4 regions of the Streptomyces sp. NPDC008092 genome follow, and region 3 is predicted to be linked to each of the others. Evidence: riboswitches for the same ligand, from Rfam matches in the RefSeq annotation. Region 3 holds a riboswitch; each other region holds the start of a gene.

What was found. Region 3 has a riboswitch for cyclic di-AMP ahead of ACFZB3_RS36190 (peptidoglycan DD-metalloendopeptidase family protein). Riboswitches for the same ligand answer to the same signal wherever they lie in the genome.
Positions count from the first base shown of each region.
Region 1: another riboswitch for cyclic di-AMP. It lies ahead of ACFZB3_RS06075 (NlpC/P60 family protein); the one in region 3 lies ahead of ACFZB3_RS36190 (peptidoglycan DD-metalloendopeptidase family protein).
Region 2: another riboswitch for cyclic di-AMP. It lies ahead of ACFZB3_RS23995 (NlpC/P60 family protein); the one in region 3 lies ahead of ACFZB3_RS36190 (peptidoglycan DD-metalloendopeptidase family protein).
Region 4: another riboswitch for cyclic di-AMP. It lies ahead of ACFZB3_RS16985 (transglycosylase family protein); the one in region 3 lies ahead of ACFZB3_RS36190 (peptidoglycan DD-metalloendopeptidase family protein).

Region 1 is NZ_JBIBHY010000002.1:255,418-262,799, forward strand. Features, by position in the region: gene ACFZB3_RS06060 (hypothetical protein) at 1-336, opposite strand, end outside; gene ACFZB3_RS06065 (FAD-dependent oxidoreductase) at 640-2,004, opposite strand; gene ACFZB3_RS06070 (NAD-dependent epimerase/dehydratase family protein) at 2,252-3,310, shown strand; gene ACFZB3_RS06075 (NlpC/P60 family protein) at 3,363-5,603, opposite strand; cyclic di-AMP (ydaO/yuaA leader) riboswitch at 5,614-5,766, opposite strand; gene ACFZB3_RS06080 (DUF1996 domain-containing protein) at 6,196-7,382, shown strand, end outside.
Region 2 is NZ_JBIBHY010000007.1:209,705-217,086, forward strand. Features, by position in the region: gene ACFZB3_RS23955 (SpoIIE family protein phosphatase) at 1-491, shown strand, start outside; partial or broken gene ACFZB3_RS23960 (IS110 family transposase) at 776-1,323, opposite strand; gene ACFZB3_RS23965 (hypothetical protein) at 1,350-1,607, opposite strand; partial or broken gene ACFZB3_RS23970 (hypothetical protein) at 2,259-2,396, shown strand; gene ACFZB3_RS23975 (aminotransferase class I/II-fold pyridoxal phosphate-dependent enzyme) at 2,530-3,657, shown strand; gene ACFZB3_RS23980 (DUF397 domain-containing protein) at 3,770-3,997, opposite strand; gene ACFZB3_RS23985 (Scr1 family TA system antitoxin-like transcriptional regulator) at 4,007-4,867, opposite strand; gene ACFZB3_RS23990 (ATP-binding protein) at 5,080-5,538, shown strand; gene ACFZB3_RS23995 (NlpC/P60 family protein) at 5,573-6,046, opposite strand; cyclic di-AMP (ydaO/yuaA leader) riboswitch at 6,050-6,234, opposite strand; gene ACFZB3_RS24000 (hypothetical protein) at 6,595-6,900, opposite strand; gene ACFZB3_RS24005 (ATP-dependent Clp protease proteolytic subunit) at 6,908-7,382, opposite strand, start outside.
Region 3 is NZ_JBIBHY010000013.1:197,418-204,799, reverse strand. Features, by position in the region: gene ACFZB3_RS36205 (GNAT family N-acetyltransferase) at 1-639, opposite strand, end outside; gene ACFZB3_RS36200 (HPr family phosphocarrier protein) at 816-1,097, shown strand; gene ACFZB3_RS36195 (FCD domain-containing protein) at 1,428-2,123, opposite strand; gene ACFZB3_RS36190 (peptidoglycan DD-metalloendopeptidase family protein) at 2,529-3,284, opposite strand; cyclic di-AMP (ydaO/yuaA leader) riboswitch at 3,297-3,460, opposite strand; gene ACFZB3_RS36185 (insulinase family protein) at 3,653-5,041, opposite strand; gene ACFZB3_RS36180 (insulinase family protein) at 5,038-6,441, opposite strand; gene ACFZB3_RS36175 (DNA topoisomerase (ATP-hydrolyzing)) at 6,742-7,382, shown strand, end outside.
Region 4 is NZ_JBIBHY010000005.1:106,085-113,466, forward strand. Features, by position in the region: gene ACFZB3_RS16970 (DUF501 domain-containing protein) at 1-17, opposite strand, end outside; gene ACFZB3_RS16975 (septum formation initiator family protein) at 47-523, opposite strand; gene eno (phosphopyruvate hydratase) at 631-1,917, opposite strand; gene ACFZB3_RS16985 (transglycosylase family protein) at 2,365-3,048, opposite strand; cyclic di-AMP (ydaO/yuaA leader) riboswitch at 3,053-3,226, opposite strand; gene ACFZB3_RS16990 (transglycosylase family protein) at 3,421-4,416, opposite strand; gene ACFZB3_RS16995 (cytochrome P450) at 4,631-5,887, opposite strand; gene ACFZB3_RS17000 (nucleoside triphosphate pyrophosphohydrolase) at 5,884-6,897, opposite strand; gene ACFZB3_RS17005 (SurA N-terminal domain-containing protein) at 6,999-7,382, opposite strand, start outside.

The DNA of each region.
Region 1 (7,382 bases), on a different contig from region 3:
CCCCGCCGGGGAGGGCCAGGCCTCGTCCCAGGGCCGGTCGGCCTCGGCGACGAGCTGCCACTCCCGCCCCGCCTGCCGGCCCTGCAGGTCGACGGCGAGGGTCAGCCGGGCGCGTACCGTCACGGTGCCGTCGTCGACGCGCCAGCGGGCTTCGAGGACGCGCCGGGCGGGGTCCTCGGGCACGGGGGGTTCCGCGAAGTCGTCGAGGGCGCCGGTCTCCCGGCGGCTGCGCAGGATCCTGCGGATCACCTCCTCGGAGTCCGGACCCGTGTGACGGCCGCGGGCGGCCCAGACGGTCGGCGGAAGGACGGCACGGTCGGTGGCGGAGTTCGACATGGGCCAATCTGCTGGTGGGAGAGGAGTGCGTCCTCCAGTATCACCGCCCGGGAGCGTGTCCCACAGGCGGGGGGCCGCCCGCGCACGGTGCGTGCGCCCCGCACCCGGGGCGCGAACCGAGTGCGCCAGACGACTCCGGTTCACCCGTGTCCTTGATCCGGGCCGCCCCGCACAATGGTGCGGCGAACGGGGCCCGCCCGCCCATCCGCTGAGGGGCGGGCCCCGTTCACCCCACCGGGAGGTGTGCGGAAGGGGCCGACGGCACTCCGCCCGCGCCTCCCGGACGCCTCACGCCTCGGTGGCTCAGGCGCCGCTCTCGCGGAGCATGTCCTCGCGCTCGACGAGCTTGACGCGCTCGCGGCCCTGCGGCTCGCCCAGCGCCTTCTCGGCGGCGTCCAGCCTGTACCAGCCCTCCCAGGTGGTGAAGCGGACGTCGCGCTCGGCGAGGAAGGCCTCGACGGCCTCCGGCGCGGGCGCCTCGGGGGTCTGGAGGCGGCCGTTCGCGTAGTCGTCCAGGAGGTTCGACACCGTCTCGTTGGCGTCGCCCTTGGTGTGGCCGATGAGGCCGACCGGGCCGCGCCGGATCCAGCCCGTGACGTACGTCGACGTGAGGTGGCTGCCGCTCTCCTCGATGACGCGGCCGCCCTCGTCCGGGACGGTGCCCGACTCGATGTCCCAGGGCAGCTTGGGCAGCTTGTCGGAGAGGTAGCCGACCGCGCGGTAGACCGCGGTGACGTCCCAGTCCTTGAACTCGCCGGTGCCCTTGACGTTGCCGGTGCCGTCGAGGGCGGTGCGCTCGGTGCGCAGGCCGGTGACCCTGCCGTCCTCGCCGAGGATCTCGGTCGGCGACTCGAAGAAGTGCAGGAAGAGCTTGTGCGGGCGGTCGCCGACGTCGCGGATCGCCCAGTTCTCCAGGGTCTTGGCGACCATGTCGGCCTGCTTGTTGCCGCGCCTGGTCTCGATCGAGCCGTCGTCGTAGTCGATGTCCTCGGGATCGACGATGACCTCGATGTTGGGGGAGTGGTCCAGCTCCCGCAGCTCCATCGGGGAGAACTTCGCCTGCGCCGGGCCGCGGCGGCCGAAGACGTGCACTTCGAGGGCCTTGTTGGCCTTCAGGCCGTCGTGGACGTTCGGCGGGATCTCCGTCGGGAGCAGCTCGTCGGCGGTCTTGGCGAGGATGCGGGCCACGTCCAGGGCCACGTTGCCGACGCCCAGGACCGCGACCTTCTCCGCCTGAAGCGGCCAGGTGCGCGGCACGTCCGGGTGGCCGTCGTACCAGGAGACGAAGTCGGCGGCGCCGTAGGAGCCGTCCAGCTCGATCCCGGGTATCCGCAGTTCGCGGTCGGCGGTCGCGCCGGTGGAGAAGATCACCGCGTCGTAGAAGGAGCGCAGGTCGTCGAGGCTGATGTCGGTGGGGTAGTCCACGTTGCCGAAGAGGCGGATCTGCGGCTTGTCGAGCACCTGGTGCAGGGCCGTGATGATGCCCTTGATGCGCGGGTGGTCGGGGGCGACGCCGTACCGGATCAGGCCGAACGGGGCGGGCATCCGCTCGAAGATGTCGATGGACACGCCGGGCTCGGCGGCCACCCCGGACTTGAGCAGGGCGTCGGCGGCGTAGATCCCGGCGGGGCCGGCTCCGACGATGGCTACCCGCAGGGGGCGCGGCATGATCAGGTTCCCTTCGAGTGAGGACAAGCGATCTCGAACGGGAAGCCTAAACTAAGGCAGTCCTAAGTTAGTACACGGGTCCGCTCTATGACCTCATAAGCCGATCTTATGACGTGTATCGGGTCCGGCTTATGGCTTCCGGGGCGTCCCGGCGGTCTCCCGGTGCTTGGCGGGTGCCCGGCGCATGCACCAACCTGTCCTCTGCGGCGCACCGAGGCGCGGTGGCCGGAGGGCGAGGGGTGAGAGCGTGGACGCACGCGGGAGGACGACCGTCGCGGTGACCGGCGGCAGCGGATTCGTCGGCAGCCATCTGGTACGGCGGCTGCTGGAGCGCGGGTACCGGGTCCGTGCGACCGTCCGCCGCGTCTCCGACCAGGCAAAGGCACGACCGCTGTGGGAGCTCCAGGAGGCCTTCCCCGGGCAACTCGCCCTCTTCGAGGCCGACCTGCTCCGGGACGGGTCCTTCGACGAGGCCTTCCGCGGCTGCGCCGCCGTCTTCCACGTGGCCTCGCCGTTCCTGATGCCGGAACGGATCAAGGACGGCCAACGGGAGCTGGTGGACCCGGCGTTGCTGGGCACCCGCAACGTGCTCGGCAGCGTGGAGCGCACGCCGGAGGTGGCGACCCTGGTCCTCACCTCCACCGTGGGCGCGATCTTCGGCGACTACGCCGACGTCCGCGCAATGGCCGGCGAGGTGCTGACGGAGAAGTACTTCAACACCACCAGCACGGTGGCGAACAACCCGTACCACTACGCCAAGACGGTCGCCGAGCGCGCCGCCTGGGACGCCGAGGCCGCGCAGGACCGCTGGCGCCTGGTCTCGATCAACCCCGGCCTCGTCCTGGGCCCCTCCCTCACGCCCGCCTCCGAGTCCGGCAGCCTCTTCCTGCTCGACGAACTGTTCAAGGGCTACTTCTGCTACGGCGCCCCGGACTTCAGCTTCACCACCGCGGACGTCCGCGACGTGGCCGACGCGCACATCGCGGCCGCGGAGAACCCGGCGGCGAGCGGCCGTTACATCGTGGCCAACGAGACGATGACGTCCTTCCACGAGATGTCCCGGATCATCCGCACCCGCCACCCCTGGGACCCGCGCCTGCCGCGCACCGCGCTCCCGCACGGGCCGGTACGGGTCCTGGGCCCGCTCTTCGGCCTGACCCAGGACTACATACGCAACCACCTCGGCATCCGCTTCCGGGTCGACAACGGCCGCAGCGTGCACGAACTGGGCCTTGCCTACCGGCCCGTCGAGGAGACCCTCCTCGACCACCACGAGAGCTGGCGCACCCGGCGGCGGAAGGTCTGAGCCCGACGGCCAGGCAGCCGGGGCAGAGGGCCGGGAGCACAGGGCCGGGGGGTCAGGCCGGGCGGATCACCCGGTGGATCGCCGACTCCCCGGCGTTGTAGATCGACTCCTCGCGGATGAGCGCCCCGGGGCTCGGCGCGTGCACCATCGCACCGCCGCCCGCGTAGATCCCGACGTGGCTGTCGTCGTCGAAGAAGAAGACCAGGTCTCCCGGCTCGACGGCGGCGAGCGTGATCGGGGTGCCGGCCAGGGTCTGCTCGGGCGCGGTCCGCGGCAGCGACACGCCGGCGGCGCGCCAGGCGGCCTGGGTCAGGCTGGGGGCGTCGTACGCCCCCGGCCCGGTCGCGCCCCAGACACACGGCCGGCCGATCTGCTCCCGCGCGAACGCCAGCGCCTTCATGGCCTTGCCGGGCTCGGCCCCGGCGCCGGGCTGGAGGAAGGCACCGGGGTCGGCGTAGGCGCCGGGGGCAGCCGCGGGCACCGGGGCGGCGGGGACCTGCGGGGGTGCGGTCGGCAGGGGCGTGGTGGGGAGCGGGGCGGTGACGACCGGGGCGGGCGCGGCGGTGGGCATCGCCATGGCGGGCGCGGCCGTCATCATCGCCTCGGGCGGCGCGGTCATGGCCGTCGGCATGGCAGCCGTCGGCATGGCGGCCATCGCCGGTGCGGGGGGTGCCGTCATGGGCGCTGCCACGGGTGCCGCCATCGGTGCCGCCATGGGCGTGGGCACCGGCGCGGGCATCGCGGCGGCGGGCGCCGCCATGTCCGTGGGCATGGCCATGGTGGCGGCGTAGGCGTAGCCGCCGTCGGCGGGCTGCATGCCTGCCGCGTAGGCGCCGTACATGTCGGCGGCCGGTGCCGGGGCGAAGGGCGCGGCCTGCGGCATCGCGGCCATCGGCGTCGCGGGCGGGACAGGGGCCGCCGCGGTGTACCCGCCGGTGGCGTAGGCGGTGTCGGCGACGGCCGGGGGGATGTCGGCGTAGGCGGCGGGCGCGTTCGGCGACATGATCCGGAAGCCGCCGACGTCCATCGGGCCGGGGACCGGGGCGGGAACGGCCGCGGGAACGGGAGCGGCGGGCGCCGCGGTCGGGAAGGCGCCGCTGTCCGAGGGGGCGGCGGTCGGGAAGGCGCCCGTGTGCGTCGGCGCCGCGGTCGGGAAGACGCTCGTGCTCGCCATGGGGTCCGTCGTCGGGAAGACGCTCGTGTTCGCCATGGGGTCCGCGGCCGGGAAGGCGCCCGCGTCGGCCGGGGCCGGCATCGGGAACGAGCCCGTGGCGCCCGGGGTCATGATGCGGAAGGAGCCGGAGTCCCCGAGAGACGGGGCCGGAGCCTGGGCGGCGCCGGTGTCCCTGGCGGCCGCGGTCTGGTAGTTCCCGCCGGCCGAGCTGCCCGGGGTCATGACGCGGAAGCCGCCCGAGTCCGCCGCGGCCCGGCTCGGGGAACTGTCGGTACCACCCGGGGTCATGATCCGGAAGGTACCGGTGTCCGACGGGGAGACGATCGGGATGCCGCCCGTCTCCGTCACCGCCGGGAGCGCGCGGGTGGCGGCGGGGGACCCGCTGCGGAAGGAGCCGCTGCCGGTGCGCTGGTTCGGTATCCCGAGGGCGGGGGCCTGCCACGGCTGCACCGGGGCCTGCGCCTCGGGCGTGGGCCAGGGGCTGGGCGCGGGCGGAGCGGCCTGGGCGGGCTGGACCGGGGCCGGGGCGAGGGCGGCGATCGCGCGCTGCCCGGTGCGCTGGGACAGCACCTCGCGCGCCTTGGCGAGCTTGAGCTGGTTCTTCGTCTTCGAGGTACCCGGCGTGGGCCGCTGCGGCCCGGCGGCGGGCAGCGCCCTGGGCGCACCCGAGGACCCGGCCGGCAGCGCCGCGGCGGGGCCCGCCGTCAGCTCCAGCTTCGGGCGCGCCGGCAGTTCCCGGACGACCTCGATCTCGCTCTGCGCGGACGGCCCCGCGGTCAGCTCCAGCCGGGCCGGGCCGGAGTCCTCCAGCTGGCCGAGCAGGTCGGCGGCCATGGCGCTGACGGGCCGCCGAGGGGCGGGCCGGTCGGGCTTCCGGTCGGAGGGCAGTGCGGCCGGAACACTCGGCCCCAGCTTCGAGCGCGCCCCCTCGAACCACTCCCGGGCGATGTTGTCGAGGCCCGGGTCGTCGCGACGGGGCCGTTTGAACAGCGGGACACCCCGTGAGCGCGAGCCCCCGCTCATCGCACGGGTGGCGTTGTAGTTCCCGGTGGCGTTCTCGGCCTGGTCGTAGAGGCTGTCGATCCGCTGTCGAACCTCGTCACGGCTCTCGGGCGCCATTGAGGGGTCGTGCTCCTTCCGTACTCTGCCTACCGGGTTAGCTGTCGGGTTCGGGCGGTCGAATCCGGAAGGCATGCCCTACGGCCATTGCCCTTGCGGACGGCGGCCGATTCACCCCAGTGATCGGTTGGGTCCCCGGCTCCGGATCCGCCCCTGAGGGGCACCGGACTCGGCGGAGGCCGCGCGGCCCGACGGGATTCGCCGGGGGGAGCCGAACGGCTTGCCCGTCAACTTAGCCAACTTGTGTCACTCGTGTGAAGGTTGAAGTGGCTAATGTCCGATACGTATTTGTGATGTTCGTCGTAGCGTTCGGAACTCGACCGTACGGGACGGCATTTCGCGCGCATCCATTGCATTCGCAGGGTCACCGGGGCGTCGCCGTCGGTCGCGTTGCCCCTGCTCCGGGACACCCGCTTTCTGTGAGGTCACCGTGAATTCCTGGGTCTGTTGAACACGGTGGCGCCGCGGGCCGTATAGGGCCGGGGATTTCCATGCCCGGCCGACCACGACACGCAGGGGAACGACCTTGAGACGCAACAGGCGCAGACGCCCGACCGGCGCACAGCGCGCGACCTTCGCAGCGGTCGCCCTGATGCTCGGCGGTGGAGGACTGGTCGCGGTGAACGTCTACGCCTCGGCCACCGAGAGCGGCGGGGACCAGGGCCAGGTCGCCACCGGCCAGGTGCTGTCCGCGCCCACCATCTACTGCCCCGACATCGGCAGCCGGCTGACGGCGGTGCCCGACGGGGCCCGGGCCGACGTCGACCGTGAACTTGCCCAGCTGGACCAGCAGATCGCGGCCGCCTACCAGCAACTCAAGGAATCCGCCGCCGAGATCGAGCAGGACCCCGGCTCCGCCGCCCAGACGATCATCGACCCGCTGAAGGAGAAGCGGACCGAGTCGATCCAGCGGATCGCCGACGCCATCGGCCGCGAGGGCGACCGCCCGCAGGGCCTCGACGACCTCGCCGCCTGCACCCTGCGCTCCTCCAGCCAGGGCGACGGGCAGTCGGCGGCTCCCCAGGGCAGTGCCACCCCGAGCCAGAGCGCCCAGGGCAGCGCCGCGCCGAGCCAGGGCACCGGCGCCGGCGGCCAGGGCGGCAACGGCCCGGTCGCCGCGGACTACGCGGACATCACCTCCGTGCAGCCCAACGTCACGACCCCGGCCGAGCAGCCCGGCGGCTCCACCGGCACCTTCTCCTCCAGCTGCGGCGTCAACGCCAACGGCCTGTTCAACTCAGACAACGTGATCGTCGCGCCCGGCGTCTCCAACGGCGCCCACCACTTCCACGACTACATCGGCAACCAGTCCAACAACGCCTTCGCCAGCGACCAGGACCTGGCGAACGCCCAGACCAGCTGTGCGGACCAGGGCGACAAGTCCACGTACTACTGGCCCGTGCTGCGGCTGCAGAACGGCAAGCAGGAGCGGGACGCCGACAAGCCGGGCGGCGGCACCGAGGGCAACGCCGGGCAGATCGTCACGGCGAAGGAGGTCACGCTGACCTTCGAGGGCAACCCCACCTCCAAGGTCACCGAGATGCCGCGGCTGCTGCGCATCATCACCGGCGACGCCAAGGCGTTCGTCAACGGCCCGGGCAACGCCAACGCCTCCTGGAGCTGCACCGGTTTCGAGGACCGGCAGCTCAAGGACAAGTACCCGCTCTGCCCGTCCGGCAGCGACGTGGTGCGCACGTTCAGGTTCCAGAGCTGCTGGGACGGCCGGAACATCGACAGCGCCAACCACCGCACCCACGTGGCGTTCGAGGCCCCCGACGG
Region 2 (7,382 bases), on a different contig from region 3:
AGACCACCATCACCCGCCACAGCGCGGCGTTTCCCGCCTATGACCAGCCCGAGCACTTCGCCACCGCTCTCCTCGCCGAGATCCCGCACGGCGGCGGCCGCGTACGCATTCTCAATTGCGGGCACCCGCCGCCGCTGATCGCGCACGGCGGGAAGGTCCGGGTCCTGGAACCCACCGTCGCCTCCGCGCCCCTCAACCTCGCGGCGCTCATCGGCGACCGCTACTGGGTCGACGTCGTCGCCTTCGCCCCGGGGGACCGATTGCTGCTCTATACGGACGGCGTGTCGGAGACCCGGAACCACGACGGCCAGTTCTTCCCGCTGGCGGAATGGATGCGGCAGCAGGACCTGGAGAAGCCCCGCGAGCTGCTCGACCAGCTGCACGGAGACCTGCTCCAGCACAGCGGCGGACGGCTCGACGACGACATCGCGGCGCTCGCGCTGAGGTGCGCCGGCGCGCCGGAACGGGGAGCCGTGGGCGTGGAAGGCTGAGAACGGGCGGTCCCCCGCGAATTCCCGGCCCCACGGCCGGCCGGGCGGACAAGGTCCGGCTGCGCGTTGATCTCAGGTGCGGCCGCGTTGTGCCGCCGCAGACGGTGCGGGGTGCGTCCCGAAGGCCAGGACCGCCTGCGGTAGCCATGCCTGCCCGTCACTTCCACTCCATCGGAGATCCGCACAGTGACCGGACGGCGCGGCCGTGGCCGGCCGGCCGAGGTCGGCGCCGGCCGAAATCCGCTCGCCGCCCGGACGGCGGCCTGGAGCGACTCGGCCGACCCGAGGACGGCCGGGTGCTGCACCCGCGGCCCCAGCACACGTTCCAGAGACGGGTGGATCTGGGTCAGCAGGCCGTGCAGCCGGTTGGCGACACGGGTGGCTTCACCGGCCAGGTCGTCGTCGAGGCCGGCAAGCATCTTCAGTTCGGCGGTCGTCTCGTCCTCGCCGTCGACCGCCCGCAGCGTATGCGGCATCGCCCGGTCCGCGTCCGCGATGATGAACGCGTCCCTCGCATCCGTCTTCGCCTCGCCCGGGTAGAGGTCGGCGATCCGCCGCATCGTCAGACCCGGTAAGCAGGCGACCGGGCAGCCCGTGTCCCTCGCGACCGTCAGTGGCAGGGCCCCGACCGAGGCCGGCTGGTCGACCACGACCAGCACCGTTCCGTGCTTGGCCGGAAGCTTCGCGAACAGCTCGCGCAGCTTGGGGTCGGTGTTGGGCAGGCGCTTGCCGAAGGCCTTCTTGCCGGCCGGGGGGTGACGGCGGTGGCGTGGTGTTCGCCCTTGCCGACGTCCGGGCCGAGGAAGACGTCGATGTCGCCGGTGTCGATCACGTGCAGGCCCCTGCGACCGTGGTTCCTCACCAGTCGGCGGTGGCGGTCGGCTGCACCTCGCAGTGATCGAGCTGGTCCAGCGACCCTCCCGCACCCGCGACGGCGACGCGGAGGCTCTTCGTGCCCTTCGCGGGTACCGACACCTGATGGGTGCCGTCCATGAAAGTGAAGCCGCTTCGGTCCTTGAAGCTGATCTTCGTGGTGAAGACGACCTCGCGGGCGTTCGGATTCCTGACCTCGATGGTGGCGTACGGGTCGTCCGCACTCGCGCACCGCACGAGCACTGCGGTGCCGTCCTTGAGCGGCAGGGCGGACGCAGAGGGCGACGCGGCGGGGGTGGAACGCCGGGTGGGGTGCGAACGGTAGGAACCGCTGGGCGTGCTGTCGTGCGCATCACCCCCGTGCGAACCGCTGCCTCCGGATGCGGGCGTCGAAGCGTCGTGATCCTGACGGGAACTGCTGCACCCGCCCCCATCGCTGTCGTGATCACTGAGGGTTCCGTGCCCGCGCCCCGACGAGAATCCGGTCAGGGCCAGGACGACCATGACCGATACCGCTGTGAACTTGAGCCGACGCCCCCGTGTGTACATGCCATCATCGTATCCGCAGGCGCTGCCCCCCGGATTGCCGCCGCCGACCTCTCTCCGGATGGCTGCCGCACCCCCATCGAGTACGAACCGCTCTCCGCAAAAGACACCATCCACGCAGCCGGTCAGCCACCGCAGCTGGAACCCAAACCGTGGGGCAGGTCAAGGTGTCACTTCGAACGTGGGGCAGATCGGAGCAACGACACGGGTGTCATTGCGCCTTGTGGCCGTCCTGAGCTCCAGTTGTCCTGTACTCCGACGAACCTGAGAGGGCATCGGGAGAGAAGGAACGAATTGACACACGAGAGCGAAGCGGTGCCCGACCGCGACCCGTACCTCCTGGCGCAGATGCGAGAGGCCTTCGGGCGCGTGGTCCACAGCCACAAGACCCATGAGAAGCAGGCGGACCTCTGCTTCGCCAAGCACCGGTGGCAGCAGGGCGTCCTCATTGCTCTCACCGCGATCGGCTCGGGCACCTTCCTCGCCGCGGCGGTCGGCCTGCTCGGCAACGCAGTGCCGATGAGCCTCGCGACCAACCACGTGTGGGTATTGCCACACAGTGGGGTGCGGGTGCTCCCGCTAGGGTCTGTCCACTGCCTGCAAAATCACCGGAGGGGTCATGGCGTTCGGCTGGATCGACGAACAGGCGGAGCAGCGCCGCCGCGCCGGACTCGTACGGACCCTGCGCCCCCGCCCCGCCGATTCGCCGCTGCTGGACCTGGCGAGCAACGACTACCTGGGCCTCGCCCACCATCCTGAGGTCGCCGAGGGCGCCGCCGGGGCGGCCCGGACCTGGGGCGGCGGCTCCACCGGCTCCCGGCTGGTGACCGGTACGACGGAACTCCACACCGAGCTGGAGCGGGAGCTGGCCGGATTCTGCGGGTTCGAGGAGGCCCTGGTCTTCTCCTCCGGTTACGCGGCCAACCTCGCCGCCGTCACCGCGCTCGGCCCGCACGGCTCCCTGATCGTCTCCGACGCGCTCAACCACGCCTCCCTGATCGACGGCTGCCGGCTCGCCCGGGGCACCACCCAGGTCGTCGGGCACGCCGACCCGGACGCCGTGCGCAAGGCGCTCGGGACGCACGAGGGGCCCGCGGTGGCCGTCTCCGACACGGTGTTCTCGGTCGACGGCGACGCGGCACCGCTGGCCGCGCTGGCCGAGGCGTGCCGGGAGCACGGCGCCGGACTGCTCGTCGACGACGCCCACGGGCTCGGGGTCCTCGGGGACGGCGGCCGGGGCGCGCCGTACGCGGCGGGGCTGGCCGGCGCCGAGGACGTGGTGGTCACGGCGACCCTGTCGAAGTCGCTGGGCAGCCAGGGCGGCGTGGTGCTGGGCCCGGCCCGGGTGATCGACCATCTGGTCAACGCGGCCCGGACCTTCATCTTCGACACCGGCCTGGCCCCCGCCGCGGCGGGGGCGGCACTGGCGGCCCTGCGGCTGCTGCGCCGCGAGCCCGGGCGGGCGGCCAGGGCCCGCGAGGTGGCCGCGGAACTGCACGCACGGCTGACCGCCGCGGGTCTGGAAGCGGTGCGTCCGGACGCCGCGGTGGTCTCCGTGCGGGCCCCGTCCCCGGAGCAGGCCGTGCAATGGGCGGCCGACTGCCGTACGGCAGGCCTGGCCGTGGGCTGTTTCCGTCCGCCGTCGGTGCCGGACGGCATCTCACGGCTCAGGCTGACCGCCCGTGCGGACCTCTCCGGGGCGGAGATCGAACGCGCTGTTCGTGTGATCGGCAAGACACGACCATGAGTCGGCGTGACACGGCCGGGCCTGGCTCGCGGGCGGATACGGGGTCGGGGATGGATTGGGGTGCGAGTCTGATCGGTTTCGTTCGTGTCTGATCAGACTCTTCTGGAGCTGATCAGCCGGCGAGTGCCGACGTGAAACCCGCCCAGCTCTCGGGGGAGAAGAGCAGCGCGGGTCCGGCCGGAGCCTTGGAGTCGCGCACGGCGAGCAGTCCGGCCGACGGGCCGGAGCGCGGCCGTGCCGTCTCCACGCAGTTGTTGGCTCCGGTGCTGTAGCTGCTGCGCAGCCACCGCAGTCCGTGCAGATCAGCACTTGAAGGTACGTTCCGAGGCAGTGCAGTCATGGTGCCTCCTTACGCGCCGTCAGCTATTGCGGCGATGTAATCCAACGAGTCCTCGGGCGAAAGGGCGTGGATCCGGAGCGTGTTGAAGGCCTCCGTGTAGGCCTGGAGGTCTTCTTTCCGCTCCAGGTAGAGGCTACTCGTCAACTGGTCGATAACAACCACGTCCAGATCAGAAGTGCTCGGAAATGAGAAGATTACGAAAGGTCCGGTGATGCCGATATGCGCCCCGGCCGCGAACGGCAGCACCTGGAGCCGTACTTGGGGCAGCCGGGCCGCCTCCACCAGCCGCGTCAGCTGCCGCGCCATCACCCCGGGACCGCCCACCTCCCGGCGCAGCACCGCCTCGTCCAGGACCGCGCTCAGCTCCAGCGGCGGATCGTTGCGCAGCACGTCCTGCCTGGCCAGACGCACCTCCACCAGGGCGTCCAGGGCCTCGTCGTCGCGCCCGTCCACGGCCGCCCGGGTCACCGCACGCGCGTACTCGGGGGTCTGCAGCAGCCCCGGCACGACCGAGGTCTCCAGCGTGCGCATCGCGCTGGCCTGTGACTCCAGGCTGATGAAATCCCGGTAGGCGGGCGGCAGCACCCCACGATAGGCGTGCCACCAGTGGTGCCGCCCCGCCGTGTCCTCCGACCCCGCCAACACCAGCAGCAACTCGCGCAGTTGCCCCTCGACCACGCCGTAGGCGTCCAGGAGTAACCGCACATCGGCCGGTTTCACACCGCTGGCGCCGGTCTCGATCCGGCTCACTTTCGACTGATGCCAGCCCACCAGACGGGCGGCCTCACCGCTCGTGAGGCCGGCGCCGGTGCGCAGTGTGCGCAGTTCGGCGCCCAGTTTCCGGCGGCGTACCGCGGGACCGTTCTGCATGGGCTACTCCTTACTCCTTGCGAGCCGCCCAAATACGGTCTGAGGTCGCAGAGTTCACCGCTTCGAGCGACAGATATATGCATATCTTGGTGGATCGCTCCCCGTGACCGGCCCGGTAATGGCAGTCTGGCGAAGAAGCACCAGTCCGGGACCGTACTCGAACCATCCGCACTGTGTCGGACTCCGGTCCCGAGGAAAGGGACGACGTCGCCATGGCAGACCACCTGGAAGCATCCGTCACTCTGCCGAGCGATCCCGCCTCGGTCTCCGCCGCCCGCTCCTATGCGCTGGACACCCTCGCGGAGTGGGGGCTGCCACCGGAGACGGAGACCGCGGACACCATCCGCCTCATCGTCTCCGAACTCGCCACCAACGCCGTGCAGCACACCTTCGGGCAGTCACCGACCTTCACGGTGGACCTCGTCCTCGACCGTGACGAGCAGCTGCGCATCGGCGTCACGGACAGTCATCCGCGCTTCCCCAAGAGACTCCCCGCCGCGGTCCAGCAGGACAACGGGCGCGGCATGGTCATCATCCGCTGGCTGACCGCCGAGTGCGGCGGCAAGCTCCGGGTACGCCCCACCCGGGAGGGCGGCAAGACCGTCTCCATCGAACTGCCCTGGACGATCCCGGCGGGCACCGTCACCGCGGCCGGCCAGCAGGAACCGTAGCCCTGAGCCCCTGCCGGCCCGCCGTCGGCGTGGGTCAGCTGACCCGGCCGTACCAGACGCTGCGCGTCCAGATCTTCTGGAGCTTCACCACGTCCCCGGTCTTCGGGGCGTGCCAGATCTTTCCCTTCCCGGCGTAGATGCCGACGTGGTACACGCTGGAACCCGAGTGGAAGAAGACCAGGTCCCCGGCCTTGCGGTTGCCGGCCGAGACGTGACGGGTCTTGTTGTACTGCTGGGCCGCCGTACGCGGCAGGGTCTTGCCCGCCTTCTTGAACGAGTACAGCGTCAGCCCCGAGCAGTCGAACCTGTTCGGTCCGGTGGCGCCCCACCTGTAGGGCGCGCCCTTCTTCGAGGCGGCGACCTGAAGTGCCTTCGTCGCCATCGTGGCGGCCGAGGCGTCGGAGGCGACACCCGGGATCACGATCGAGCCGCCCACGGCGGCGATGGTCAGCGCCGAGGCCGTACCGGCCCGGGCCATCAGCGACGGAACACGATTGAGCGCAGTCATGCGCAACCCTTCGTCAGCCGCCTGTGAAGGATGACCTGTCGGATTCGGGCTGGCGAAGTTGCCCGGCCGTGTTGCCACGGCTTCACCCCAAGGGCTGCTCGGCCCGGTCATGGCGCGACCGTGCCGGCGACCCGTCTTGCCTGGGTCCTCCACTCCTGCCGATGCACTTCTGTCGACGGGTCAATCCGGGCGGCGGCAGGACTCGGCGTCCGCCCGGACCGCCCCGCCGCTGTGGCGGGGGCTTGTCGTCAGACAGGGATCTTCACTCACTCGTGTCCGAAAATCCCAACGGAATCGGGGATTTGTGGGGTTACTCACCACCCACCCGTTCGGGTGGACAGCCCTGTGTTCGATTCTCCGTCAACTTCCCTGCGTAGCCCCGGACCTGCGCGGAAGCCGCTTCCGGGCACCCTCGCACGGGCAACCTGAGCGGCCCTCGCGGTCAGGTAAAACCACGCCACACTCCGCCGAACGGCGGTAACCCCTTTGGAGCGTTTCGACCCCGGCCCGGTCGCGCCGTCGACGCATCGCACGGATTCCGGCGGGTGTCACGGTACGCAGTCGGGCGGGAGTACGACGCGAGCGGTCCGGCGCTCACCGTCGAGCACCCGCAACGCCCGTGCCAGCGTGTCCCCGTGAAGCTCCGTCTCGCCCCGCAGATGCATCAGGGCCAGGGCGTCGCGCAGCTCGGACGCCGCGCGCACCAGCGCCTGCGCGGCGCGCAGCCCACGGTAGGTGTCCTCGTTCTGCGCCGGATTGATCCGGCCCAGTAGATCCACCACGTCCAGGTAACGGTCGATCAGCTCGCCCTCGGCGCGGGTCAGCGCGGGCAGCGGCGGGAGCTCCGGCAGCATCGGCGGCTCACCCCGCGTCCGGCAGGCCGAGCGGACCGCGGCGGCTGGGTACGACCCGGTCCACCAGCCCGTACGCCAGCGCTTCCGGCGCGTCCAGGACCAGATCCCGCTCCAGGTCCTGGTGCACCTGTTCGGCCGTGCGCCCCGTGTGCCGGACGAGCATCCCTTCGACCATCGCCCGGACCCGGTCCAACTCCGCGGCCCGGATGAACAGATCACTCGGCTGGCCCTGCACCGGCTCCGGCAGGGACGGCTGCTGGAGCACGATGCGCGCGCCGGGCAGCACGGACCGCTTGCCCGGTGTGCCGGCCGCGAGCAGCACCGCGGCCGACGCCCCGGCCTGCCCGAGGCAGATCGTCTCCACGTCGCAGGTCACGTACCGGACCGTGTCGTAGATCGCGGCCATCGCACTGTACGAACCGCCCGGGGAGTTGATGTGCAGCGAGATGTCCCGCTCCGGAGCGGCGTACTCCAGGTACATG
Region 3 (7,382 bases):
CAGCAGCCGTCGTACCGAACGGGCCTCCGCGCGCTGCTCGCGGGCGCGCTGCACGGCGAGGGAGCGGTCCGTGGGCTCCAGGTCGAACTCCAGGCGGACGACACCGTCCTCGAAGCTGCGCTGCTGGGTGTAGCCCGCGTCCATGAACACCTTGATCATCTTGGTGTTGGCGGGCAGCACCTCGGCGGCGAAGCGGCGGATCCCGCGCTCGCGCGCCACGGCCGCGATGTGTTCGAGGAGGGCGGAGGCCACCCCCCGGCCCTGGTGGGCGTCCTGGACGAGGAAGGCGACCTCGGCCTCGTCGGCGGGCGCGGAGGCGGGCGTCCCGCCGGGGCCAATGCGGTCATAGCGTACGGTTGCGATGAACTCGCCGCCGATGGTGGCCGCGAGCCCCACCCTGTCCACAAAGTCGTGGTGCGTGAAGCGGTGGACGTCCTTGGCGGAGAGCCTGGGGTAGGGCGCGAAGAAGCGGTAGTACTTCGACTCGTCCGAGACCTGCTCGTAGAAGCTGACCAGGCGCTCGGCGTCATCGACGGTGATGGGCCGGACGCGCGCGGTACCCCCGTCGCGCAGCACCACGTCAGCTTCCCAGTGGGACGGGTACTCGTGCCGGTCCTGCGGGTCCGCCGGGGTCTGCATGGGCCCCAGAGTACGGCTCGCGTCCGGCAACGGTGCGAGGCAGTCTGTGGAGGACGTACGTCGGACCGAGGCCGCGGTCCGGCGACACACCCGGAGGGATCCATGTCCACTCCGGGCATGCTTCACGATATGGGAAACTGGTCTAGACAACCCTGAACACCGAAGGGCAGCATCACATGGCTGAGCGCCGCGTCAACGTCGGCTGGGCCGAGGGCCTCCACGCCCGCCCCGCTTCCATCTTCGTCCGAGCCGCCACGGCCGCAGGCGTCCCGGTGACGATCGCCAAGGCCGGGGGCAACCCCGTCAACGCGGCCTCCATGCTGGCTGTCCTGGGGCTGGGCGCCCAGGGCGGCGAGGAGATCGTCCTCGCCTCCGACGCCGAGGGTGCGGACGCCGCCCTCGACCGCCTGGCCAAGCTGGTCGCCGAGGGTCTCGAGGAGCTCCCCGAGACCGTCTGAGCGCCCGGCGCCCGCACGTCCGGGGCCGCGCCACTCCCACCGGGGGCGGCGCGGCCCCGCCGTTTCCCCGCCGCCCGGCCGCACCGTCTCAGCGCCGCCCGTACCGGGCCGCCCGTCATGTGCCGCAATTCCATGACGGCCGCACATGACTTCACGACCGGGCCGCGCATCCCTTTACGGCGGCCCGCCCCTGACTTTGTGAAGAACTCCGGCGCCCGGCTTTACCGCGGGCACACACGGAGAGCGCGACCGCGAATTCCCGGCGCGCGTGAATTCGGGCAGCAAAAATACGCCCCGCCGAATAACACCTCTTTGTATACGGCGCGCGTGTTAATGCCGCAGGCCCGACATGTTTACGGGATGTTGCGAAGTCCTCACACCGTTCGCCCGTTCGGCGGCGCCGGGAAATCGCAGCCGGTGGGAGACCGTGGAGCGCTCGGTGTGCAGGGCCGTGATCGCCCGGGCGCGGTCGCCGTCGCCGCGCGCCACCGCGTCCACGATGGCGCCGTGCTCCGCCCAGGACTCCACGGGGTTGGCGGGCGTCTCCACGGTGTACATCCAGGCGATCTTGTGGCGCAGCTGGGTGAGCGTCGAGGTCAGGGCGTGGCTGCCGGAGGCCTGCGCAAGGGTCTCGTGGAACCAGCCGCCCAGGGAGCGCAGGTCCTCGCTGTTGCCCCGCCTGGCCCGCTCCTGCCCCAGCCTGACCAGTCCGCGCAGCACCTTGAGGTGGGCCTCGGTGCGGCGCTGGGCGGCCCGGGAGGCGCCCAGCGGCTCCAGGAGCATGCGCATCTCCAGCAGGTCGGCGGCCTCCTGCTCGGTCGGTTCGGCGACGCAGGCGCCCGCGTGCCGGCGCGTCACCACGAAGCCCTCGGCCTCCAGGGTGCGCAGGGCCTCACGGACGGGGACGCGTGAGACCCCGTAGCGGCGGGCCAGGAGTTCCTCGGTGAGCCGGCTGCCGCGCTCGTAGACACCCGCGACGATGTCGTCCCGGATCGCCGTGCATACCGAGTGCGCCGGAATACGCATGACCGACCTCCGCCTTAATCCCCGTGAAACGCCGCCGAGTGGCGCTCGTTCCGTGACTCTATTGCAATGAGCCGCAATTTCCGACGGGGGGCCGGAATCCAGGGATATATTTTGGACAGTGGGGGCACGAAAACGACGAAAGCCCCGGCGGTGGGCCGGGGCTTCCGAAGATCTCACGGGTTGTCGTCGCCGGGCCGCCAGCGTGTTGCCCCGCCGGGTTCGCCCTGGTGGTCGGGTGCGGGTGCGTCGTGGCTGGTCGCGCAGTTCCCCGCGCCCCTTTCAGGGACGTTACGCGCAGCGCCCCTTCAGGGGCACGGGGAACTGCGCGAGCAACCCCCACGCACCCGCACCCGGCACAGCACGCTCGGCCCGTCGGTCTCGGCGCCGGACCCGCGTCCAGCTCCGTCAGACGTTCACGCCGTGCTTGCGGAGGTAGGCGACCGGGTCGACGTCGGAGCCGTACTCGGGGGTCGTACGGGCCTCGAAGTGGAGGTGCGGTCCCGTCGTGTTGCCCGTCGAGCCGGAGAGGCCGATCTGCTGGCCCGGGGTGACCTTCTGGCCCACCGAGACGCCGATGGACGAGAGGTGGCCGTACTGGGTGTACATGCCGTCGGCCATCTTGATGACGATCTCGTTGCCGTACGCCCCGCCCCAGCCGGTGGAGACGACCGTGCCGGTGCCGACCGCGTGCACGACCGTGCCGCCGGCGGCGTGGAAGTCAATGCCGGTGTGGGCGCCGGAGGACCACAGGGAGCCGCCGGTCTTGTAGCCGGTGGAGACGTAGGAGTCGCTGATCGGCGCGACGAAGGTGTTGAGGCGCTTACGCTCGGCCGCGCGGGCGGCGCGCACCTCGGCCGCGCGCTCCTTCTTCGCCTCGGCGGCGGCCTCCTTGCGGGCGGCCTCCTCGGCGGCCTTGCGGTCGGCGGCGGCCTGCTGCGCGGCCGCCTGGGCGTCGATCTGCTCGGCGACGGAGTCGCTGATCGTGATGACCGGGGTGAGGCCGGTCTGCTCGACGGAGTTCTCGGCGGCGAGCGCCGGAGCGGCCGAGACGGTGCTGATGACACCCGTGGTGGTGAGGGCCGCGATACCGGCGGCCTGCGCGGTGGTGCGCTTCACCCGGCCGGGACGACGGTGCTTCCCGGAGGCGCACATGAACGCCATGTAGTGGCTGGTCCTTTCCTTCCCTCTCGCCTACCGGGTTAGCTGACGGGTTCGGAGCAGGAAGGTCTCCTACGGGCCCCCTCGCGACACGCGCGGGCACCCGATTCACCCCAGGGACTGCGTGGGTCCCCGGCTCCCCTGGCTCGCGCCGTACGGGGACTCGGCGATGGCTGTCCGGTGCCGCGGACGCGGCGCGATGCCTGACGGACAGCCCGGAAGAACCTACGAGGACCCGCCTTCGATGCTCAAACGGATCACTGCTTTTGTCGCGTATCCCACAGGGCAGACAGGCAACCTCCGCCCCAATTCGGACATTCCAGAGCCCTGGTGGCCGGGAGGTCACCAGGGCTCCGCACACGCGCGTGCCGCTACTCCGCGGCGACGACCGTGACTTCGCCGATCCCGAGCGCCTCCACGGGCTCCTTGATCTGCGCCGCGTCCCCGACGAGGACGGTCACCAGGCGGTCCACCGGGAAGGCGTTCACGACCGCCGCGGTGGCCTCCACGGTGCCGGTGGCGGCCAGTTGCCGGTACAGCGTGGCCTGGAAGTCGTCGGGCAGGTACTGCTCGACCTGGTCGGCCAGGGTGCCCGCGACGGCCGCCGCCGTCTCGTACTTGAGCGGCGCCACCCCGACGAGGTTCTGCACGGCCACGTCGCGCTCGGCGTCCGTGAGGCCCTGGGCGGCGAGCGTGCGCAGCACCGTCCACAGGTCCGACAGCGCCGGGCCGGTGTTCGGGGTGTCCACGGAGCCGCTGATGGCGAGCATCGAGATCCCGGTGCCGTCGGGGGCGGACCGCAGGACCTGCCCGAAGGAGCGGACGCCGTAGGTGTAGCCCTTCTCCTCGCGCAGGACGCGGTCCAGGCGGGAGGTGAGGGTGCCGCCCAGGCAGTAGGTGCCGAGCACCTGGGCCGGCCAGACGCGGTCGTGCCGGTCGGAGCCCACCCGGCCGATGAGCAACTGGGTCTGGACGGCGCCCGGACGGTCCACGATGACGACCCGGCCGGTGTCGTCGGCGGTCACGGTCGGGACCGGGCGAGGCTGCCCGGTGGCGGCCCGCCAGGCGCCCAGGGTCTCGCCGAGCAGCTCGTCCAGGTCGATGCCGGTCAGGTCGCCGACGACGACCGCGGTGGCCGTGGCGGGGCGGACGTGCCGGTCGTAGAAGGCCCGTACGGCGGCCGCGTCGATCTTCTCGACGGTGTCCTCGGTGCCCTGGCGCGGGCGGGAGATCCGCGTGGCGGCCGGGAAGAGCTCCTTGTAGAGCTGCTTGGCGGCCCGGCGGCTGGGGTTGGCCAGCTCGTGCGGGATCTCGTCGAGGCGGTTGCGGACCAGCCGTTCGACCTCGCTGTCGGCGAAGGCGGGCGCCCTGAGCGCGTCGGACAGCAGCCCGAGGCCCTTGGCGAGCCGGGAGGCCGGGACCTCCAGGCTGATCCGGACGCCGGGGTGGTCGGCGTGCGCGTCCAGGGTGGCGCCGGCCCGCTCCAGCTCGGCGGCGTACTCCTCGGCGGAGTGCTTGTCGGTGCCCTCGGAGAAGGCGCGCGCCATGATGGTGGCCACGCCGTCCAGACCGGCCGGCTCGGCGTCCAGGGGCGCGTCCAGGAGCACCTCGACGGCGACGACCTGCTGGCCGGGGCGGTGGCAGCGCAGCACGGTCAGGCCGTTGTCCAGGGTGGCGCGCTCGGGGGCCGGGAAGGCCCAGGGCTTGGCCTCGCCCGGCTGCGGCTGGGGGTGGAAGTCCATGGTGGCGAGTTCGGTCACTTGGCCGTCTCCTCGTTCTCGTTGCCGGCCTCTACGGTGGCTTCCTGCTCCGGGTCCTCGCCGCGCCCCGCCTCCTGGGTGTGCTCCGCGGACTCCGCGGACAGCGGCTCGTAGACGAGCACCGCGCGGTTGTCGGGGCGCAGGCGGGCCTTGGCGACCTCCTGGACCTCCTCCGGGGTGACCGTCAGGACGCGCTGGACGGCGGTCAGGGCGAGCTGCGGGTCGCCGAACAGGACGGCGAAGCGGCACAGTTCGTCCGCGCGGCCCGCGACGGTGCCGAGCCGGTCCAGCCACTCGCGCTCCAACTGGGCCTGGGCGCGCTCCATCTCCTCGGGCGTCGGGCCCTCCTCGGCGAACCGGGCGAGCTCCTCGTCGATGGCGGCCTCGATGACCGGCACCTCGACGTCACCGGAGGTCTTCACGTCCAGCCAGCCCAGGGAGGGCGCCCCGGCCAGCCGCAGCAGGCCGAAGCCGGCCGCGACGGCCGTACGGTCGCGCCGCACCAGGCGGTTGTAGAGGCGGGAGGACTCGCCGCCGCCGAGGACGGTGAGCGCCAGGTCGGCCGCGTCGGACACGCGCGTGCCGTCCTCCGGGAGCCGGTAGGCGGCCATCAGCGCCCGTGCGGGGACCTCCTCCACGACGACCTCGCGCAGCTGCCCGCCCATGATGTCGGGCAGCGAGCCGTCGCGCGGAGCCGGCTTGCCGTCGTGCGCCGGGATGGAACCGAAGTACTTCTCGACCCAGGCGAGCGTCTGCTCCGGATCGATGTCGCCGACGACCGAAAGAACGGCGTTGTTGGGCGCGTAGTAGGTGCGGAAGAACGCGCGCGCGTCCTCCAGGGTGGCCGCGTCCAGGTCCGCCATCGAGCCGATCGGCGTGTGGTGGTAGGGGTGGCCCTCCGGGTAGGCGAGCGCGGTCAGCTTCTCGAAGGCCGTGCCGTAGGGGACGTTGTCGTAGCGCTGGCGGCGCTCGTTCTTGACGACGTCGCGCTGGTTCTCCATCGACTCGTCGTCCAGGGCGGCGAGCAGCGAGCCCATCCGGTCGGCCTCCAGCCAGAGGGCGAGCTCCAGCTGGTGGGCGGGCATGGTCTCGAAGTAGTTGGTGCGCTCGAAGCTCGTGGTGCCGTTGAGCGAGCCGCCGGCGCCCTGGACGAGCTCGAAGTGGCCGTTGCCCTTCACCTGCGCGGAGCCCTGGAACATCAGGTGCTCGAAAAGGTGAGCCAGGCCGGTACGGCCCTTGACTTCGTGCCGGGAACCGACGTCGTACCAGAGGCAGACCGCCGCGACCGGGGTCAGGTGGTCCTCGGAGAGCACCACGCGCAGACCGTTGGCCAAGCGGTGCTCGGTCGCTGCCAGGCCTCCGGAGCCTGTCTCGGCCGTGGTCGTGTGACCCATGGGCATGTACGTCCCTTCGCTCGCGGAAGCGGTCCCGAACCGCGGTTTTTCTACCGGTCCTGCCACTGTATGCAAGCGTGCGGGGGCCGGGCGAAGTTCCCGCACGACGTACGCCCACAGCGGATCGTGCGGGCGGATCGCGTAGCCTGCGTCCGACCGCCTCGAATGTCTCCGGGCCGCGCTCAGGGCGGCTCACGGGCACCGGGGCGGGCCGCGGAGACCGGGTCCTGGCCCGGGTTGTCAGTACCGCGGTCCACAATGGTCCGCGTCAGATCCCGTTCACGCATGAGCAAGGAGCCGGCAGCGATGGCCCGCCGCAGCACGAAGACCCCGCCGCCCGACGACTCGTTCGAGGAGAGGATCCTCGACATCGACGTCGTGGACGAGATGCGCGGCTCCTACCTTGAGTACGCGTACTCGGTCATCTACTCGCGCGCCCTGCCGGACGCCCGCGACGGCCTCAAGCCGGTGCACCGCCGCATCGTCTACCAGATGAACGAGATGGGGCTGCGTCCCGAGCGCGGCTACGTGAAGTGCGCGCGCGTGGTCGGCGAGGTCATGGGCAAGTTGCACCCGCACGGCGACTCGTCGATCTACGACGCGCTGGTGCGCATGGCCCAGCCGTTCTCGATGCGGGTCCCACTGGTCGACGGCCACGGCAACTTCGGCTCGCTGGGCAACGACGACCCGCCGGCCGCCATGCGGTACACCGAGTGCCGGATGGCCGAGGCGACCAGCCTGATGACCGAGTCGATCGACGAGGACACGGTCGACTTCGCGCCCAACTACGACGGCCAGGAGCAGGAGCCGGTGGCACTGCCCGCCGCGTTCCCGAACCTGCTGGTCAACGGCTCGTCGGGGATCGCCGTCGGCATGGCGACGAACATGCCGCCGCACAACCTCGGCGAGGTCATCGCGGCCGCCCGCCACCTGATCCGCTATCCGAA
Region 4 (7,382 bases), on a different contig from region 3:
GGAGGAGCCGTTTCCATGACTGTGTTCTGCGTGGCTTTCTGTCGGTTCACTGGTCGGACGCGTCGGACTTGTCGACGCCGTCCCAGACGTTCGCGTACCAGGGCCGGTCGGCCGCCCCGAGGTAGGCGTGCGCCTGCTTGGCGGCACCGGGGTCGATCACGACGAACCCGGTCTCCCCCGGCATCACGTAGTGCAGCCGCAGCCGGATCTGCTGCTCGGCGTACGCGTCGTCCTGCCACCGCGCCTTGAGGTCCCGCAGCTGCTCGACCCGCTGCCGGGCCTGTTCCTGCTGCCGTTCGAGGTCGGAGATCTCGGCGCGCTGGGAGACGTACTGCCGCATCGGATAGGCGAGCGCGACGACCATCGTGCACAGCACGATCACCAGCAGCGCCGCGCGGCCGGTGAGCCGGGAGCGGCGGGCCTGGCGCCTGGTCTGGGAACGGTAGACCCGGGCCGCCGTCTGCTCGCCGAGCAGCTTGAGCCTGGTCGCGGTGGAGAACCGGTCCCGGTCCTTCACGGCCATGTCCCCGCCTCCCTGGTCGCCCTGACACGTGCGTACGTCCCCGGACACGGTACGGGACCGGGTACGGGGACGTACGTACGACTGGCTGAGCCTTGACTCTGTGCGGCTCAGCCCTTGAAGCGCGGGAAGGCGCTGCGGCCCGCGTACACCGCCGCGTCGTCGAGGATCTCCTCGATGCGCAGCAGCTGGTTGTACTTGGCGACGCGCTCGGAGCGGGCCGGGGCGCCGGTCTTGATCTGGCCGCAGTTGGTGGCGACGGCGAGGTCGGCGATGGTGACGTCCTCGGTCTCGCCGGAGCGGTGCGACATCATGCACTTGAAGCCGTTGCGCTGGGCCAGCTCGACGGCGTCCAGCGTCTCGGTCAGCGAACCGATCTGGTTCACCTTCACCAGCAGGGCGTTGGCGGTGCCCTCCTCGATGCCGCGGGCCAGGCGCTCCGGGTTGGTGACGAACAGGTCGTCGCCGACGATCTGCACCTTGTCGCCGAGCTTGTCGGTGAGGACCTTCCAGCCCGCCCAGTCGTCCTCGAACAGCGGGTCCTCGATGGAGACCAGCGGGTAGGAGGCGACGAGCTCCTCGTAGTACTCGGTCATCTCGGCGGCCGAGCGGGACTTGCCCTCGAACTCGTACTTGCCGTCCTTGTAGAACTCGGACGCGGCGACGTCGAGCGCGAGCGCGATCTGCTCACCGGGGACGTACCCGGCCTGCTTGATCGCTTCGAGGATGAGGTCGAGCGCGGCGCGGTTGGACTCCAGGTTCGGGGCGAAGCCGCCCTCGTCGCCGAGGCCGGTGGCCAGGCCCTTCGACTTCAGGACCTTCTTGAGGGTGTGGTAGACCTCGGCACCCCAGCGCAGCGCCTCGGAGAAGGACTCCGCGCCGATCGGGGCGATCATGAACTCCTGGATGTCGACGTTGGAGTCCGCGTGCGAGCCGCCGTTGAGGATGTTCATCATCGGGACGGGCAGCAGGTGCGCGTTCGGGCCACCGAGGTAGCGGAACAGCGGCAGGTCGGACGCCTCGGAGGCGGCGTGGGCGACGGCCAGGGAGACGCCGAGGATGGCGTTGGCGCCGAGCGAGCCCTTGTTGTCGGTGGCGTCCAGGTCGAACATGGCCTGGTCGATCAGGCGCTGCTCGGTGGCGTCGTAGCCGACCAGCTCCGGGCCGATCTGCTCGATGACGGCGAGGACGGCCTTCTCGACACCCTTGCCCAGGTAGCGGTTGGGGTCGCCGTCACGGAGCTCGATGGCCTCGAAGGCACCGGTGGAGGCGCCGGACGGGACGGCGGCACGACCCGTGCTGCCGTCGTCGAGGCCGACCTCGACCTCGACCGTGGGGTTGCCTCGGGAGTCCAGGATTTCCCGGGCTACGACGACGTCGATGGACGGCACGAGCATCTCCTTCTTGGGATGTGACGCTGGTTGTGCGGGGCGCACGCGGGCCTTGGCGGCCCTTGCTCAGCCTTGCGACTAGAGCCTAACCGTCCCAGGGCCGTCGGCCGGCACGACCGACCGGCCCGTGGACACACAGACGGTACTCATTGTTCACGCGCGGAACAAAGGGGGTCCCGATGAAGAACGGAAGAAGAGCGGGCCAAGAAGGGGGCCGGACGCCGGACGGGGGGCCGGAGAGCAGGAGGGCGGCAAAGAGAAACCCCGCCCCGGTGCGTTCGGGGGAAAACGCACCGGAGCGGGGGTCCGTGGGGGACGGGGGTGACCCTCACGTGGTCTCCACTATGGGGACCACGGTTGTGCGGGAGCTGTGGTTCAGCTGGGCGCCGCTTAATACTTCCGGCCGGTACTTGCGGCCGATACCCGCGGCGGCCGCCCGTGCCGCGCTTCGCCCTACTTCAGGTGCAGCTGCTGGCCCGGGTAGATGAAGTCGGCATCGTCGACGATGTCCTTGTTCAGCTTGAACAGCGCCTGCCAGCCGCCCTTGACCTTGTGCTTCTCGGCGATCGAGCTGAGGGTGTCGCCCTTGACGACCTTGTACTCGCCGTCGCCCTTCTTGACCTTCTTGCCGGTCGGGGTGGTGACGGTCTTCTTGGCGGCCGGGCGCTCGGCGGAGCGGGAGGCGGCCTGGGTGTCGGTCGAGCGGGTGCTCGTGCCGGTGCTGCTGCTCGACGAGGAGCCGGCGGAGGAGCTGCCGGTGTAGGCGGCACCGGACAGGCCCGTGCCGCAGACCGGCCAGGCACCCTTGCCCTGCGCGGCGAGGACCTTCTCGGCGATCGTGATCTGCTGCGCCTTGGTGGCCTGGTTGGCCTGCGCGGCGTACTGCGTGCCGCCGTACGCGGCCCAGGTGGAGGCGGAGAACTGGAGACCGCCGTAGTAGCCGTTGCCGGTGTTGATGGCCCAGTTGCCGCCGGACTCGCACCGGGCGACCGCGTCCCACTCGGAGGCGGTGGCGGCGGAGGCGCTGCCGGCCGCCATCAGCGGGGCGGCGACGGCGACGCCGGTGACACCGGCGACAGCGATGGCGCGGACGGCCTTGGACGGACGACGGTGCTTGCCCTTGCCGGAGAACAGCATGGATCGATCCCCTCACCGACGCCTGCGAGGTGAGCTGTCGGGTTCGGGCCGGTTGAGTTGCCCGGCCGCACACCGTGTGTCGGTGCGCGGCTTCACCCCGAGCCGGATCGGCGGTCTCAACCACCGGCCCCGGCACTAACCTTGGGTCCCCCGCTCCTGCCTACGGCGCATGACGCGACGACTGTTCCCGGACGGCCGCTGGCAGGACTCGGCGTTGCGACGGCCGGGGCTCGTGGTGACGAGCGGCCTTGACCGTAAACAGGCGATCCGGTGAATTTCAAAGATGATCAGGGCTTCTGAGACTCATCCCACACTTTCACCAAAACGGACATTCGGCTCGAAGCGGGGCGCCAACTCCCGCCGCCTTTCGCCCTATTCGCTGCCGAGTTTCAGGGTCTGACCGGGAGCGATGGCGTTCGGGTCGGCACCGATGTCGGCCTTGTTCGCGTCGTAGAGCGCGCGCCATCCGCCGTCGAGGCCAAGGGAGTCGGCGATGGAGGCGAGAGTGTCGCCGTCGCGGACGGTGTAGGTGCCGCCGTCACGGGAGGCATGCCGGCCGGAGGAGGTGGCACTCTGACCTTTTGTCACGCTTTCGTCCGCCGAGCCGCCGCGGTGCTTGCCGCCGCTGCCGACGGCACCCGTGTCGACGAGACTCCAAGAGCCTCCGGTCTGCCACGAATTGTCCGAGTCGTCGGCTTCGGAAGCGGCCGAGCCCTCGCTCGCCTTCGAGGTGTCGGAGCCGGATGATTCCGACTTGTCCGTCTTGGTGGATTTGCCGGGGGCGTCCGACTTGGAGTCACTGTCGGCGCTCGCACTCGGCGAGGGGGTGGCGGACTCGCTCCCGGAGTCCGTGGCACCCGAAGAGGAGTCGGAACCGGAAGAAGAGGACGAGTCCGACAACCCGGAGGACGAGTCCGACGAGCCCGACGAATCCGAGGAACCGGATGAATCACCCGAGTTGTCGAGGCCCGTGTCGACGTTCACCGAGGCGTCGTCGGACGAGAGCCCGGCGATCAGGGCGCAGGTCCGCCAGGCCTTGGTGCCCTGGTCGGCGAGCATCTTCTCGGCGACCGCGATCTGCTGCGAACGGCTCGCCTGGTCGGGGGTGCCGGCGTACTCCAGGCCCCCGTACTCGCTCCAGTCGTCCAGCGAGATCTGGAGACCGCCGTAGTAGCCGGTGCCGTTGTCGGCGCTCCAGGAGCCGCCGCTCTCGCACTCGGCCACCTGGTCCCAGGTGGAGCCGTCGGCCGCACTGGCGTTCACCGCGCCGAGGAGCGGGAGGGCGATGGCGGAGCCGGTCACCCCGGCCGCGACGAGGAGTGCCGGAGCCTGGCGGGGGCGACGGTGACGACCGTTCCCGGAGAGCATGCGGAAACCTTTCGAGCGACAGCGGTGACCGGCGCGGCGGGTCCCGCAAGGGCGCCGCGCTGATGGGTGAACGTATCGGCAGACGATCACTTGTCACAAGTTAATGCCGCGTAGATCACGTGAAGATCACAGACTTGAACGCTGGTCACCTTTTGCCCGTACAGGTCGGCAGGGGCCCGCACGGGGCTTCAGCACAGGGCTTCAGCACAGGGCTTCAGCGACCGGTGGGCGTGAACTCCACCGGGAGCGTGCGCAGTCCCCGCATGATGAGCCCGCCGCGCCACCGCAACTCGCTCTCGTCCACCGCGAGTCGCAGGTCGGGAAGGCGGTTGAGGAGACCGGCGAGTGCGGTCTGCCCCTCCAGGCGGGCGAGCGGGGCGCCCAGGCAGTAGTGGATGCCGTGGCCGTAGCCGAGGTGCTGGTTGTCCCGCCGGGCGAGGTCGAGGGTGTCCGGCTCGGCGAACCGCTCCGGGTCCCGGTCCGCGGCGGCCAGGACGACCAGGACCGGGTCGCCGGGCTCGATGTGCTGCCCGCCGATCGCGACCGGCTCGGTGGCGAACCGCCAGGTGGCCAGTTCCACCGGCCCGTCGTAGCGGAGCAGTTCCTCGACGCCGGTCTCCAGCAGCCCGCGCTCGCCCGCGGCCAGGGACTCCAGCAGGCGTGCCCGCTGCCCGGGGTGGGTGAGCAGCGCGTACGTGCCGTTCCCGATCAGGTTGACGGTGGTCTCGAACCCCGCGAACAAGAGGATGAACGCCATGGCCGCGGCCTCGTTCTCGGTGAGGTGCTCGCCGTGGTCCGAGGCCCGGATGAGCCCGGAGATGAGGTCCTCGCCGGGACCGGCCTCGGCGGGCAGCGCCTCCCGCTTCCGGTGGATCAGCTCGGCCAGGTACCCGCGCATCTTCTTCACGGACCGCGCGACCCCGCCCCGCGGCCCTCCCCCGTGCCGGATCATCATCCCCGCCCAGTCCCGGAAGTCGTCCTGGTCCTCGGGCGGGACGCCGAGCAGGTCGCAGATGGCGTAGATGGGGAGCGGAAAGGCGAACTCGTGGATGAGGTCGGCCTCGCCCCGCTCCGCGAACCCGTCGATGAGCCGGTCGGTCAGCTCCCGCACCCGCGGCGCGAACTCGGCCACCCGGCGCGGGGTGAACGCCTTGCTCACCAGCCGCCGCAGCCGGGTGTGGTCGGGCGGGTCGATGTTCAGCAGGTGCGTCATCAGCTCGGCCTTGCGCTCCCCGGGGATGCCGGTCTTCCCCTTGGCGTGCGCGGGCTCGTCGTGATGCGCCGGGTTCTTGGAGAGCCTCGGGTCGGCCAGTGCCTGCTTGGCGTCCCCGTACCGGGTGACCAGCCAGGCCTCCACCCCGCTGGGCAGCCTGGTCCGCCGCACGGGCTCGTGCTCCCGCAGCCAGGCGTAGGCGGGGTAGGGGTCGGCGGCGAACTCCCAGGTGAAGAGGTCGGGGGCGGGGGCGGTCACTTCTCCACTCCCTCCGTCGCCCGCACCGCGTCCCGGTAGGCCCGGGCCGCCGCCCGCAGCGCCGCCTCCGGGTCGGTGCCCTCCGCCTCCGCGCGGGCCGCCAGCGCGAGCAGCTCGTAGCCGATGCCCGGTGCCTGCGGCAGCGGCACCTCAAGGCCCGCCGTGCGCACCCGGGAGGCCAGCTTGGCCGCCAGTGCGAGACCGGGCTGCGCGAGGGGTATCCCGTCCGTCACGGACGCGCGCCGCTTCTCCACCGCCTTCGTCCGCAGCCAGTGCTCCTTGACCTCCTCCGGCGTCGACGCGGTCTCGTCGCCGAAGACGTGCGGGTGGCGGTGGATGAGCTTGGCGACGATGCCCCCCGCCACGTCGTCGATCGAGAAGGGGGCGTCCGGGTCCTCCTCCGCGATCCGCGCGTGGAAGACGACCTGGAGGAGCACGTCGCCCAGTTCCTCGCGCAGCTCGTCGCGGTCGCCCTCCTCGATCGCCTCGACGAGTTCGTACGCCTCCTCGATGCCGTACTTCGCGAGGCCCTGGTGGGTCTGCCGGGACGACCAGGGGCACTCCGCGCGGATCCGGTCCATGACCTGGACGAGGTCGAGGAGGCGGGCGCCGGGCAGGTCGTAGGAGGCGGGGAGCAGCTCCAGCTCGGGCATCCGGACCCGGCCGGAGCCGGCCAGCCGGGCCAGGCCGTCCGTGAGGGCGGGCTCGCCGTCGCCCGTCGCCACGACCACCACGGTCCGGCCGCCGGCGCACGCGTCGACCAGCTCCTCGGCGGTGGGGGCGGCCTCGTCCACGGCCGTCCCGGCCTCCCGCAGATACGGCAGCTGCGGATGCGCGCCGTCCGCGCACAGCACGCGGTCCGCCGCGCGCAGCGCCTGCCAGGCGGGCCAGGACAGCAGGCCGGGGGCGACCCGGTGGCTGGTGGTGAGCAGGACGACCCGGCCGGCGTCGGACGCCGGGGAGGCCGGAGCGGGTTCCGGGGTGGCGGGTTCGGGGCTGGTGGTGTTCACGCTCCGAACGTAACGCACGACCGCCGACGGCCTCGCCGTTCGTCCACAGGCCGGGGATGATCAAGCGATCGTATGACCGCCCGCCCCGCCGCTCACGGGCTCTACGCCGACGCCTGCGTCCCCGCCGAGGTGACCTCGCGTACCCACGGCGTCCTGGCGTCCACCCGGCTGCTCTTCTGGACGTCCCAGGCGCCGTAGCGGGGGTTGAGGTCGACGTGGAGTTCCTTGGAGGCGTTGGCCAGGGCCTTCCAGAAGGCGGGCTGCGAGGTGTCGGTGCCGAGCACCTCGGCGAGCTTCTTGGCCTCGACCTGGAAGCGGAGGTTGTCGTCCAGCCGGCTGGGGGCGATGCCGTACTTCTGCAGCCAGGCCGTCTGCAGCGCCGCGGAGCCGCCGGCCTGCTGTTCGAGGCCGGAGCGCATCTGCTCGACCTCCGCGCGGGTGACGCTGACGCCCGCGGTCCGGGCGGCCCGGTGCAGTACCCGGTC